Regions from separate parts of the Paenibacillus sp. MCAF9 genome, predicted to be linked through region 1. Evidence: predicted binding sites of a transcription regulator. Region 1 holds the regulator's gene; the other holds the start of a gene.

Region 1 (7,290 bases):
CGGCTTCGTTGGCGCATCGCGAAAACTGGAGGCTATGCTGACCGCCGCTGCTAGATCGACTGCCGGCTCGTCAAGCTTAACTCCGCCAGCTACGTTCAAGTAAGCATCCTGTGTTTGTAGAAACATGCCGTTCCGCTTCTCCAACACCGCAATAATGAGTGCCATACGGTTATGGTCGATACCCGTTGACATTCTGCGCGGGGATGGAAAATTAGTTGTGGCCACAAGTGCCTGAAGCTCAACAAGCACAGGCCTTGTGCCTTCCATGCTTGCAACTACGGTTGACCCTGATACACCAAGCGGACGCTCCGATAAAAACAGCTCAGAAGGATTCGAAACCTCTCGCAGTCCATCCTCGCCCATCTCGAAAATGCCAATCTCGTTCGTCGAGCCAAAGCGGTTTTTGACTGCCCTTAAAATTCTGTACGTATGATGGCGCTCCCCTTCAAAATAAAGAACACAATCCACCATATGCTCTAGAAGCCTTGGCCCCGCAATCGCGCCTTCCTTCGTAACATGGCCGACGAGCACCGTCGCAATTCCTTTAATTTTGGCCACTCGCATAAAGTGCGCCGTGCATTCTCTTACCTGCGATACACTCCCGGGAGCCGATTGAACATTTGGATCGTAGACGGTTTGAATGGAGTCAATAACGAGAAAATCCGGCTGGACTGATTCTATGGCATCGTTAATTTGCTCCATATTGGTTTCGCATAATACATAAAGCGATTCCGTCAGCGCACCAAGTCGATCTGCCCTTAGCCTTGTTTGCCGCACGGACTCCTCCCCAGAAATATAGAGCACCTTCAATCCCTTCACCGCAAGCGCATGAGACGTTTGCAGCAACAGCGTTGATTTTCCGATTCCGGGATCTCCGCCAACAAGAATTAGCGAGCCTGGAACAACACCTCCGCCGAGCACCCGATTAAGCTCAAGCATCCTTGTTTCTATACGAGGCTCTTGCCCACTTTCTATATGTATGATGGACTGCGGCTTTTCTTTCGCATGAAACGACGACAATCCGACGCCCTTCGTTTTCACAACGGTTTCTTTCTCTTCCACCATCGAATTCCAAGCGTGGCAGCCGGGGCATTTCCCCAGCCATTTTGGCGATTCTGTTCCACATTCCGTACAAACAAATTTTGATTTAATTTTGGCCATTCTGTACTCCTTAAACGTTATGAACCAGCGTAAATGAATGATGCCAGCCCTAGCGATTGTGCTTAAAATCACACTACATAAAGTTTACCATTTTATCCTCCATGTATAAACCCACATTGTTAATGAAAAAAAGGAGATAACCTGCTTATTATTCGTTTCCCACAGCTAAGCTTATCCATTTCACGTCTTTTCATTGTTATCCACAGAATTACGAACAAGTTATCAACATTGTCCACAACTCATCAACATATCCCCAAAGCCTTTTTCTATAAATACAACATAAAAAACGCCCTCGTTATCCACAGTGGATAAGAGAGCGAAAGATTAGTCACAACGCAGAATATTTATTAGAGCTCCAAATGATAAATAAATAGAATTAATGCTGCTTAAGCTCAATTCCAGCTTGCCGAGCAACCAAAACGCGATGCGTTGTCAATTGTGAGCCGAGCATCACACTTTCCGTTTGCTGACCTGCCTCGCCCTGTTGTCCCCCGCCTCTATGAGCGTGCGCTTGCCGAAAAGAATCACTGTTCACCCAGCCCTCAAAGGAAGCTTTGGTTTCCCAAGTCGTGCTTACTTTAAGCTCATCATATTCTTCTAAGCCTTCCGTTAACAACACTTCCATGCGCACAAAACCAGGCGATAAATCTATGCCTTTGGAGTTTTGAAATCTACTCGCCACCGTCTCCCCGTGGCCTTTTTTTACTTTTATCGTATTGGTGACAACTATCATCGTTGTTCCTCCATTCTATGTAACGCTATAGCCTTATTATACGATAATGATTATCATTGTCAATTTATTGCATTAATAAAAACTGTCCCGCAAGCAGCTATTCTGATTGCGAGACAGTTTACTATCATGCTTATTTTGTAGTGGATTCTTCTGGCTCTTGTTCGGAAATCGATTTGGTAACGGTTAGACCGCCATCCTTCTCATCGATTGTGAACGTATCGCCTTTTTGGATTTTACCCATCAACAAATCTTCGGACAAACGGTCTTCGATATGTTTTTGAATTGCCCGGCGAAGCGGACGAGCTCCATATTGCGGATCGTAGCCTTCCTTCGCAAGGAAGCTTTTTGCTGCATCCGTCAAGATGAAGTCAACCTCCTGCTCACGCAGACGCTTGCGAAGCTCATCCGACATGAGTGTTACGATTTGAGCAATATGCTCCTCGCCAAGCGAATGGAACACGATGCTTTCATCAATACGGTTCAAGAACTCCGGACGGAAGCTTTTCTTAAGCTCGCCAAGCACTTTATCCTTCATTTGCTGGAAGTCGCGTCCCGCATCCTGTACGGCTGTGAAGCCGAGCGAGGAATTACGCTTGATTTGATCCGCTCCAACGTTAGAAGTCATAATAATCAGTGTGTTGCGGAAATCGACAACGCGGCCTTTGGAATCAGTCAATCGACCATCCTCCAGCACCTGAAGCAATATGTTAAATACTTCAGGGTGAGCTTTCTCAATTTCATCTAATAACACAACGGAATATGGCTTGCGGCGAACTTTCTCGGTTAACTGTCCGCCTTCTTCATAACCTACATAACCAGGAGGCGCTCCGACTAGACGGGATGTCGAATGTTTCTCCATATATTCCGACATGTCGATACGGATAACCGCATTTTCATCTCCGAACATCGCTTCTGCAAGTGCTCTGGCGAGCTCCGTTTTACCAACGCCCGTTGGACCTAAGAAAATGAATGAGCCAATTGGACGCTTCGGATCTTTCAAGCCGGCACGCGCACGACGAATCGCTCTGGATACCGACTTCACGGCATCATCTTGACCAATGATGCGATCATGAAGAATATCTTCCATTTTCAGAAGTCGTTCCGTCTCTTCTTCAGCCAGCTTGCTAACAGGAATACCTGTCCAGCTAGCTACAACCTGAGCAATATCCTCTGGTGTCACTTCAGAATCAGTACGGCCTTGTTTTTCTTTCCACTGGTTTTTGGTAATATCAAGCTCTTCGCGAATTTTTTGCTCCGTATCGCGAAGTGCTGCTGCTTTCTCGAATTCTTGGCTTTGAACCGCTGCATCCTTCTCCTTGCGGATATCTTCCAAACGGTTTTCAAGCTGCTTCAAGTTTGGCGGTACAGTGTAAGAATGCAAGCGTACCTTTGAACCGGCTTCATCAATAAGGTCAATCGCTTTATCTGGCAAGAACCGATCCGGAATGTAACGATCCGATAATTTAACTGCTTGCACGATAGCTTCATCCGTAATTTTCACACGGTGATGAGCTTCATAACGATCGCGTAAGCCGTACAAAATTTGAATCGCTTCTTCTGGAGATGGCTGATCAACCGTTATAGGTTGAAAACGACGCTCAAGCGCTGCATCTTTTTCAATATATTTGCGGTATTCATCAAGAGTAGTTGCACCGATACATTGCAGTTCACCGCGTGCTAATGCAGGTTTCAAAATATTAGATGCATCGATTGCACCCTCTGCTCCGCCTGCGCCAATCAACGTATGAAGCTCATCGATGAATAGAATAATATTGCCCGCTTGGCGGATCTCATCCATGATTTTCTTCAATCGATCTTCAAACTCACCACGGTACTTTGTACCTGCAACTACGGAGCCCATATCCAGCGTCATGACACGCTTATCACGCAAAGTTTCGGGAATTTCATTCTCGATAATCTTCTGCGCGAGTCCTTCGGCAATTGCTGTTTTACCGACGCCCGGTTCCCCGATTAGTACTGGATTGTTCTTCGTACGGCGGCTAAGCACTTGAATTACACGCTCAATTTCTTTGCTCCGGCCGATCACAGGATCCAGATTTCCTTCCTTCGCATAAGCAGTTAAATCTCTTGCAAGTCCATCGAGCGTAGGCGTGCTAACATTCGCTGGCGAACCGTGATTGCTTGAAACAGCTTCACTGCTGCCAAGAAGCTGAAGGACTTGTTGACGAGCCTTATTTAGGCTAATGCCAAGATTGTTGAGCACACGTGCCGCAACGCCTTCTCCTTCACGGATGAGACCAAGCAAAATATGCTCTGTGCCAACGTACGTATGTCCAAGCTTTCTTGCTTCATCCATCGAAAGCTCAATTACTTTTTTCGCGCGTGGCGTATAGGCAATGTTGTTGGGCTGCTCTTGACCGCGACCGATCAACGCCTCAACTTCATCTTGGATCTTCTCAAGCCCAAGTCCTAGTCCAATTAATGCTTTAGCCGCTATTCCTTCCCCTTCGCGTATAAGGCCTAGCAAAATATGCTCCGTACCAATATTGTTATGTCCGAGACGAACCGCTTCTTCTTGCGCCAATGCAAGCACCTTCTGTGCTCGCTCCGTGAATCTTCCAAACATCATATTTACGCACCCCCATGGCCTTTTTCACCACGCAATTGCTTGCGTATGAGTTCTGCTCTCCTGAAATCTCTCTGCTCTGGACTCATCTTCTCGTCGAAGGTTTGTTGTAAAAATCCAGGCTGAGTCATGACCAAAAGTTCATTCAACACTTGTGGCGTTACATCTGATAAAATGCCAAGGTCTGCACCAAGCCGCACATCTGACAACCGCTGCGCAGCTTCCTTGGAATCCATAATTGAAGCATATGCTAAAATACCGTATGAGCGCTTCACGCGATCCTCTGTCCTCAGCCGCGACTCATGCATAAGACGTCCCCGTGCCGCTTTCTCATGCTCGATGATTTGCCTTGCAACACCATAAAGATTTTCAATAATTTCATTCTCGGATTGCCCCAGCGTAATTTGGTTAGACACCTGAAATAAATTCCCAAGCGCTTCACTGCCTTCGCCGTACAAGCCTCTTACCGCCAAGCCTACCTGTGTAACAGCTGACAATATCCGATTGATTTGAGACGTTAAAACGAGTGCCGGCAAATGCATCATGACGGATGCCCTTATGCCTGTGCCCACATTCGTTGGACATGTCGTCAAATAACCGCGTTTCTCATCAAATGCATAATCAGCCGACTCTTCAAAAATATCGTCAATTCCGCTGGCCAATGCCCATGCCTCCTGGATTTGGAAACCTGGATACAGACATTGAATGCGCAAATGATCTTCTTCGTTAATCATTATGCTAACTGATTCATTATCGCTTAAAATAACGGCCCCACATCGCGATTCGTTCGCTAAATTGGGACTGATTAAATGCTTTTCAACAAGCACCCTTTTATCAAGCTCGCTTAAATCTGACAAAATAATGGTCTCAAATGATCCAATTGACTGCAGCTTGCCGCTCTGGCTAACTTCAGTCAGCTGATCCATGACATCCTTAGATTGCTGATTTGTTGCAAGTAATGGAAAAGGCTGATGACGTAAATTTCGGGCTACTCGCACTCTGCTGCTAATGACAATTTCAGATTCAGGACCTGCGTCCTTCATCCATTCGCTGAGTGCATGCTGTGAGAATCGATGCTTAGTCAAGAGGTTCCTTCACTCCTTCTATGCCAGCCTACAGGTCTGCCATTTTGCGCTCTAATTCACGTATTCGATCACGCAGCTCAGCCGCGCTTTCAAATTCCTCTTGATCAATCTTCTCCTGCAGATCCCGCCTCAGCTGTTCAATCTCGCGCTTGCACTGGATTTGCCCGCCTGAGCGCTTAGGTATTTTACCGCTGTGTACGGTGCTGCTGTGAATACGTTTGAGAAGTGGATCAAGCTTACCTTCGAACGACTGATAACAAGAGCTGCAGCCGAATCGACCGATTTTGCTAAACTGTGTATAGGTCAGTCCACATTCCTCGCAGCGCAGCGCTGGCTGCTTGATGCCGGTAATCGTCGACCCGCCAAGCTGTTCGAAATCAAGAAGCCCCGATAGTAAGCTATGAATAGAAAAGCTATTCGGCGCGCCTGGAATGCCTTCGCCTTTCTCACGAGCACAGCTTTCACAAATATGAAATTCGGTCTTCTCGCCATTAATGATTTTTGTGAAATGAAGCGTAGCCGGTTTTTTACCGCAATCTTGGCAAAACAAGCCTGATCCCTCCTCCCGGTATAAACGGTTTGTCATTATTTGACCAACAATGAGATAAGCATGGACCTTAACAACCTTGCACGAATTTCATCCCTTAGCGGCAGCTTCAATGCAATGGTATCGCGATGCACAGCCGCACGGAGCAGATTTCCCTCGCGCTTAGTGATAAGTCTTGCTTCCTCAAGCTGATAAATAAGCCCTTCCGCTGCACCTTGATCGACACATTCTCCAACCGTTTCTTCGATATGGAATTGAATCGCCTTTAATGCAGGAAGCTCAATCCGTTGTATTCGGATATAGCCTCCGCCGCCGCGCTTACTTTCAACCATGTATCCTTTCTCCATGGTAAATCGAGTACTAATTACATAGTTGATTTGCGACGGTACACAAGAAAATTTGTCAGCCAGGTCATTGCGTTGAATTTCTACTGCGCCCTCTGGACTTTCTTGAAGCATAAGCTTCAAGTACTGTTCGATGAGATCGGAAATGTTACGCAAACCACCAACCTCCCTGAGAAATAACCAATAAAACTAAAGTTGAAACATAGGTATTAATGAGGTCTTGCAATCAAATCAGAATATACACCGAATATTCGGACAACTGACTTTGACTTTCTTTGACCTTGATTTTATTATATGCAATTTCAGCAAAAGGTCAAGTGCTCGGCAAAATTGATTTTCCATTAGCTTGGTACGCTTGCATGCTGTTTATACATAGCCAGATTCATTTATATGATTAATGCTTATTTTCTGCATGCAAAAACAACAAAAAACCTATCGCATATTATGCGATAGGTCTCTCGTGCTTGGCGGCGTCCTACTCTCCCAAGACCCTGCGGTCTAAGTACCATCGGCGCTGAAGGGCTTAACGGTCGTGTTCGGTATGGGAACGCGTGGTTCACCTCCGCCATCGCCACCAAACTGGATTTTTCGTTGAAATGCAGTCCTGAGTCTCCTCAGAAAAGATCCAACCAAAGTCCTTCAAGGTGTTTACGCCCTGAAAACTGGATACGAAAGATTAGGCTTGCTGAAGCCTTTATGCTGCTGTCTACCGGATGTATGGGTCACAGTAAACGTGTTTAGGATAAGCCCTCGACCGATTAGTATTCGTCAGCTACACACATTGCTGTGCTTCCACCCCGAACCTATCAACCTCGTCGTCTTCAAGGGGTCTT
Region 2 (7,290 bases), on a different contig from region 1:
TTTTACATGGCGAACAGCACCAAGGATCGTCTCATTGTCGTAAAATTCACCATCGCGGATCGATTTACTAATACGAGTCAAATCCTGATAAACGATGCGGCCTGCGCCGATGTTCAAGTGGCCAACCTCGGAGTTGCCCATTTGACCTTCAGGAAGTCCAACCGCTTCGCCGCACGCTGTCAATGTCGTATGCGGATAAGTTGACCAATAACGGTCATAGTTTGGTTTGTTTGCTTGTGCAACCGCGTTGCCCGTTACATCATCGCGCAAACCGAAGCCGTCGAGAATAATAAGCGCTACAGGTTTCGGAGCAGCCATATTACTTGGCCCCCTCGACCAGTGCAATGTAGGATGCAGGCTCCAAGCTCGCGCCCCCAACAAGTGCACCGTCAATATCAGCTTGACCCATGTACTCAGCTACGTTATTAGGCTTCACGCTGCCGCCGTATTGAATGCGAACTGCATCAGCAGTCGCTTGATCGTAAAGACCAGCAACAACGCTGCGGATATAACCGATAACATCTTGTGCATCCTCGGAAGTAGATGATTTGCCAGTACCGATAGCCCAGATTGGCTCATAAGCGATAACAACTTCAGCTGCTTGTGCTGCAGATAGGCCTACAAAAGCTGCTTCTGTTTGCACTTTGCATACTTCTTTTGTTTGTCCAGCTTCGCGCTCTTCCAGCTTCTCGCCTACACAAACGATAGGAAGCAAGCCATTTTTGAAGGAAGCATGAACCTTCTTGTTTACGATCTCATCTGATTCCGCGAAATAAGCGCGGCGCTCGGAGTGACCGATAATTACGTATTTCACACCAAGATCCTTCAGCATAACGCCGCTGATTTCACCTGTGAATGCACCGTTGTCTTCAAAATGTACGTTTTGTGCTCCAATAGCAATCGACGTACCTTTCGCAGCTTCAACAAGTGCCGGAAGTGTTGTGTATGGCGCGCAGATCACGCTCTCTACACCTGCAACTTCAGCTTTGCCTTTAATTTCGGAGAAAAATGTTACAGCCTCGGATACCGTTTTGAACATTTTCCAGTTACCTGCAATAATCGGTGTTCTGTTGCTCATGCGTAATCCTCCTCAAATCTATATAGTTGGGTAAATGTATTATTTATCGTTAAGAGCAACTACGCCTGGAAGCACTTTGCCTTCCATAAACTCTAGGGAAGCGCCGCCGCCTGTCGAGATGAAGTCCATTTTGTCAGCTAGGTGGAATTTCTCAGCTGCTGCTGCGGAATCGCCGCCGCCAATTACAGTATAGCCAGCTGTTTCTGCGCAAGCGCGAGCAACGGCTTGTGTACCATGGGAGAATGGCTCGATTTCGAATACGCCCATAGGTCCGTTCCATACAACCAGCTTGGAGTTTTTGATCACATCAGCATAAAGTTCACGTGTTTTAGGACCGATGTCGATGCCTTCCCAATCAGCAGGGATGCTGTCAACGTCAACGATTTGCGTGTTAGCGTTAGCGCTGAAATCGTCAGTTACAACGATATCAACTGGGATCAAGAAGTTTTTGCCTAGTTTTTTCGCTTTTTCCATGAACTCAAGAGCCAAATCAAGCTTGCTGTTGTCTACAAGCGATTTGCCGATTTCGTGGCCTTGTGCTTTGAAGAATGTATAAGACAAGCCGCCGCCAATGATGACATTGTCAGCAATTTCAAGCATTTTATCGATTACAGCGATTTTATCTTTAACTTTCGAACCGCCAACGATCGCTGTGAAAGGACGCTCTGGGTTGTTAAGCGCTTTGCCTAGTACTTCAAGCTCTCTCTCCATAAGAAGGCCTGATACAGCTGGCAAAATGTGTGCAATGCCTTCTGTCGAAGCGTGAGCGCGGTGAGCAGCGCCAAATGCATCGTTTACGAACAGGTCAGCAAGTTTTGCAAAAGCTTTCGCTAGTTCTGGATCGTTTTTCTCTTCACCTTCATAGAAACGTACGTTTTCAAGCAACAGCACATCACCGTTGTTTAGTGCAGCAACTTGTGCTTCGACAGCTTCACCGATAGCTTCGTTCGCTTTCGTTACTTGCTTTCCAAGCAGCTCGGATAGACGTACTGCGGAAGCTGTGTGGCGAAGCTCTTCTACTACTTGACCGTTCGGACGTCCAAGATGACTTGCAAGAATAACTTTTGCGCCTTTTTCGATCAAAAAGTTGATTGTAGGAAGCGTTTCACGAATACGCTTGTCATCCGTAATTTTTCCATCTTCAAGCGGCACGTTAAAATCAACGCGAACAAATACTCGTTTACCAGCTAGTTCTGCAACATCACGTACACTTTTCTTATTCATCTATGAAGCCTCCCGAAAATGTGTTATGGAAAGGTATAGCGGTAGAATACAAAAAAAAGAAGGGCGTTCCTTCAAAGAAGAAACGCCCCCATGACTTACGACTCTAGAAGCCGCAAATCAAAAACCTTAGCTCCGCATGCGCGGAATGCTGCGGTCTTTAGTCCGTCTTCTTTGCTTACAGACCTTTGCTAGCAATGTAAGCAGCAAGATCAACTACGCGGTTCGAGTAGCCCCACTCGTTGTCGTACCATGAAATAACTTTAACCATGTTGCCTTCAACAACCATAGTCGAAAGACCATCGATTGTGGAAGAAGCAGGGTCGCTATTGTAGTCGCTTGATACAAGCGGCAATTCGTTGTAGTTCAAGATGCCTTTAAGAGGACCGTCAGCAGCTTCTTTCAATGCTGCGTTAACTTCTTCTACAGTAACATTAACTTTAAGCTCAGCTACAAGATCAGTTACAGATACGTTAGGCGTAGGAACGCGCATTGCCATACCGTTTAGTTTGCCTTTAAGCTCAGGAAGAACAAGTGCAACAGCTTTTGCTGCGCCAGTTGAAGAAGGAATGATGTTCTCAGCAGCTGCGCGAGCACGACGCAAGTCTTTGTGAGGAACGTCAAGAACGGATTGGTCATTTGTGTATGAGTGAATTGTAGTCATCATACCTTTAACGATTCCGAATTTGTCGTTCAATACTTTTGCGAAAGGTGCTAGGCAGTTCGTTGTGCAAGAAGCGTTGGAAATAATGGTGTGTGCCGCAGCGTCGTATTTATCTTCGTTAACGCCGATAACTACTGTAATATCTTCGTTCGTTGCAGGTGCGGAGATGATAACTTTTTTAGCGCCGCCTTGCAAGTGAAGCTCAGCTTTTTCTTTCGCTGTGAAAATACCAGTTGATTCAACTACGATTTCAACGCCTACTGAACCCCAAGGAAGGTCTGCAGGGTTGCGCTCTGCGAATACTTTGATTTCACGGCCATTTACGATAAGCGCGCCTTCTTTAGCTTCAACAGTACCGTCAAGTTGACCGTGTGTTGTATCGTATTTCAGAAGATGTGCCAGTGTTGCAGTATCCGTAAGATCATTTACTGCCACGATTTGAACATCAGGGTTGTTCAGTGCTGCGCGGAATACGTTACGGCCGATGCGACCAAAACCATTAATACCAACTTTAACCATTTTTGTTTCCTCCTAAGCGTTTTTAAAAGATTTATGAATATATTTCAAGACATTTTGCAGGTATGCCTTAACAGCAATTTGCAAAGCGTCATGATTCCTTATTGCTTTCTTCTTGACTGTGCTTCTCTTGATCGATCAAAGCTACGATTTCAAGTGCAGCTGCTTCATCCGTTACGAGTACATCATTGTGTCCAAAGCGCATCACTGCCGCTATAGCCTCGCCTTTGCTCTTGCCGCCGGCTACACCTATAACAACTTCAGTTTTAACAATATCCTCGAGCCGTAACCCCACCGTTTGCATTTTGTGCACGACAGCGCCTTTTCGGTCAAAATAAAACCCGAACGACTCCGCCAAAGCACCCTCAGCTTCCATCGCATCAATAACTTCACGCTCTAGCCGCCTGCGTCTTGCCATAACCATAGCATCTCCGATACCATGTACAACGATGCGAGCACTGCGGATGACATCCACAATTTCTCGAATGTTCGGCTCCTGCATAATAGATGCAAAAGCTTCCTCTCCCAGATGATCCGGCACATGCAGAAGTCTGTACTGCGCTCCTGTACGCTTAGCCATCATGGAAGCAATCGTATTCGCTTGGTAATCCAAGCTCTCCCCTAGACCGCCTCTAGCCGGTACGAACAAGTTCGTATTCAGCTGAGAAGAACTAATCAGTTGATTCGACAGCTGTGCAATCGTCGTTCCGCCTGTTACAGCTACAACGTCGTTAGGCTGCATTACCTTGATAAGCACCTGACATCCCGCACGACCAAGCTCTCGCTTTGTTTGGGCAGAGACTTCCGAATCGCCAGCAACTATAATGACCTGTGATAGGCCGTAGTGACTCCGAATCGTTTCCTCCAGTTCGGATAGTCCGAACATTGTCTTGTAGAATGGCTCAAGCTGCTCTAATAGAAGCTTGCCTGAATCGCTAATCCGCATGCCTCCCGAATGAATCTCTAGCAGCCCCTGCGTCTTTAGGAAATCGGTCTCTGCCCGAAGCATACGCTCCGTCATCGATAATACAGAAGCCAACGTTCGACGTCCGATTAAATCCGATACCATTACTTGATGCAAAATCGAATATCGTTTCTTCATGACCTCTAGCAGATCAGGCACAAGCTGCTGCTGCAGTTCAATGATCTGACGCATTTCTCATCCTTCACTCCATCGGCCTATAGCGTATTCGCTTCAAATACGTTGGACTCAATATGTCCCGCGGTATCATTTCAAGTCCCACCTTTAGTTTATCGGAAATAACCAATTGTAGCAATAGCCGATTATCAATTGGAAACGGTTTCCGACGCATTTTTAACAAATTTAATTTTTGAACATCGCTTGCTTTAAAATCTTTAATATCATATAATCATTTTTGCGACTATTTTCTTACAAAAGCAGATAGCAGCAACAGCAGCTTTTCCTTATGCGCCCGTGGTCCAATGGATATGACGCAGCCCTCCGAAGGCTGAGATCTAGGTTCGATTCCTTGCGGGCGCGCCATTACTTTTTATTATCGCAAGTTCAAACTCTATATTGATACACACGAACCGTTCCTATACGCTGGAACGTTTTTTTTATTTTAAGCAACGGCCAAGTGATTAATCTCCCGCTACAACATCCAACCTATGCCTCATGGAAAACACTCCAAATTGCGCTTGTATATTTCATCCAATCCACTTCAAACCCATTTTTTTCGTATACGCAGCAAGGGAATTGCAGACCTGTTTGACTATCTTTGACTTTTGACTTTTCATCCGTTATTATGAGAATACGATTTAACCATTCATTGTTTTTTAGGAGGGGGCTTACGTTGGATATGAATTTCGTTCCTATGGTTATTGAGCAAAACAATCGGGGTGAGCGTGCGTATGACATTTACTCTCGCCTACTGAAAGATCGCATTATTTTTCTAGGATCAGGTGTAAATGACGTGGTGGCCAACTCCATCATCGCTCAATTGTTATTCCTGGCGGCAGACGACCCTGAGAAGGACATTTCTCTTTATATTAACAGCCCGGGCGGCTCAATTACGGCAGGCATGGCTATTTACGATACGATGCAATATATTAAACCTGATGTATCTACGATTTGTGTAGGTATGGCTGCTTCTATGGGTGCTTTCTTGCTTACTGCAGGTGCAATTGGCAAACGTTACGCGCTTCCGAACAGCGAAGTCATGATCCATCAGCCACTTGGCGGTGCAGAAGGCCAAGCAAGCGATATCGCCATTCGTGCAAAACGCATTATCGGCATGCGCGACAAGCTGAACGGTATTTTGGCAGAGCGCAGTGGACAATCGCTTGAACGTATCGAGAAAGATACAGACCGCGATTACTTCATGAGTGCAGCAGAAGCCAAAGAATATGGCTTGGTTGATAAAGTAATTGAGAAACTCGCATAATTCATTCCGATTCCGCTAGGTAATAGGTTTGAACGCAAAAAAGAGCAAGTTCGGATTCATCCGAGCCTGCTCTTTTTTTATTGCAAACACATTCGTAAGATTATTTTACATTCCATATAAAAAAAGAGCTGCCGCCGCAAGCTCATAATGAACCTGCGTGACTTCTCTCCTTCTTCATTATTGGTTCTCCAGCTCTTCTTTGCTTACCAAAGCGACTAAAGCGTTTACAGCCTGTTCTGCGTCCGAACCCTCAGCACTAATGGATACTTCAGTGCCAGAACTGATAGCCAAACTCATAATACCCATTATGGATTTAGCGTTTACTTTTTTGTCGTCTTTCTCTACAAATACTTCGGAGGAAAATTTGTTCGCTTCTTGTACGAATAATGCTGCTGGTCTTGCATGTAGTCCAGTCTTAAGACGAACAACAACCGGAAGCCTTGTCATGGAAACCATACCCCCTATATTTTTCTCAATCATTAGCATGCGGCAAAAGCGTATACGGCTCTGTTTGCCGTCTTCTGGCTGCAAAAGCTCGTTTCCGGACAAAGATAAGATGTGTAAGTATCAATGCTGCTTATTCTTATCTTTAAAAATTGCGTCATTTTAAATTATTATATCATTATACCAGCTGATGCACTAGGATAAAAGTTCAGACACCGCGGATTTTTTCCGCAAGTGCGTCGATTTTGCGCAAACGATGGTTTACGCCTGACTTACTGACCTTTCCTCCGAGCATTTCGCCGACCTCTGTCAAATTCATATCCGGATGCTGAAGCCTTATTTCAGCTACTTCCTTCAGCTTATCAGGCAAGCTATCCAGTCCTACCTCACGTTGAAGCAGTTTGATGTTTTCGATCTGACGAACAGCTGCACCGATCGTTTTATTTAGATTGGCCGTTTCGCAGTTTACGATCCGGTTTACTGAATTGCGCATGTCGCGCATGATTCGAACATCTTCAAACTTGAACAGAGCTTGGTGCGCACCAATAATATTGAGGAGCTCGATAATTTTCTCGCCCTCTTTGATGTAGAAGATAAATCCCTTTTTTCGTTCAATGCATCTCGCGTTTAGATCAAATTTGTTCGCAAGGTCAACTAACGACTCACAATGCTCTTGGTACATCGAAGAAATTTCCAGATGATAAGATGAACCTTCTGGATTGTTAACCGATCCGCCAGCAAGAAACGCACCCCGTAGATAGGAGCGTTTGCAGCAAGGCTTGCGAATGATTTCCTTATCGATGCCTAAATTGAACATAAAGCCTTCCGATACAATTTTGAGCTCGCTTAATATTTCCTGAACTCTAGCCGGTATACGGACAATATACACGTTGTTTTTTTTCAATCTCATCTTTTTACGGACAAGCAGCTCTACATGCACATCATAATGTTTTTTGAGCAGG

What was found. The regulator CtsR, encoded in region 1, represses protease genes until heat stress. The targets are predictions, from matches to a motif close to ATGGTCAATAAAGGTCAAACA.
Region 2: clpP (ATP-dependent Clp endopeptidase proteolytic subunit ClpP) is a predicted target of CtsR. The motif match lies at 5,206-5,226, and genes of this name have one in related genera.

The regions. Positions count from the first base shown of each region.
Region 1 is NZ_JBFREL010000032.1:28-7,317, reverse strand. It holds gene radA (DNA repair protein RadA) at 1-1,161, opposite strand, end outside; gene AB4Z45_RS28010 (antibiotic biosynthesis monooxygenase) at 1,538-1,894, opposite strand; gene clpC (ATP-dependent protease ATP-binding subunit ClpC) at 2,025-4,484, opposite strand; gene AB4Z45_RS28000 (protein arginine kinase) at 4,487-5,566, opposite strand; gene AB4Z45_RS27995 (UvrB/UvrC motif-containing protein) at 5,595-6,116, opposite strand; gene AB4Z45_RS27990 (CtsR family transcriptional regulator) at 6,152-6,613, opposite strand; rRNA gene rrf (5S ribosomal RNA) at 6,920-7,036, opposite strand; partial or broken rRNA gene AB4Z45_RS27980 (23S ribosomal RNA) at 7,196-7,290, opposite strand, start outside.
Region 2 is NZ_JBFREL010000031.1:37,001-44,290, forward strand. It holds gene gpmI (2,3-bisphosphoglycerate-independent phosphoglycerate mutase) at 1-318, opposite strand, end outside; gene tpiA (triose-phosphate isomerase) at 320-1,078, opposite strand; gene AB4Z45_RS27790 (phosphoglycerate kinase) at 1,118-2,302, opposite strand; gene gap (type I glyceraldehyde-3-phosphate dehydrogenase) at 2,478-3,482, opposite strand; gene AB4Z45_RS27800 (sugar-binding transcriptional regulator) at 3,571-4,635, opposite strand; tRNA gene AB4Z45_RS27805 (tRNA-Arg) at 4,909-4,983, shown strand; gene clpP (ATP-dependent Clp endopeptidase proteolytic subunit ClpP) at 5,300-5,884, shown strand; gene AB4Z45_RS27815 (HPr family phosphocarrier protein) at 6,062-6,331, opposite strand; gene whiA (DNA-binding protein WhiA) at 6,537-7,290, opposite strand, start outside.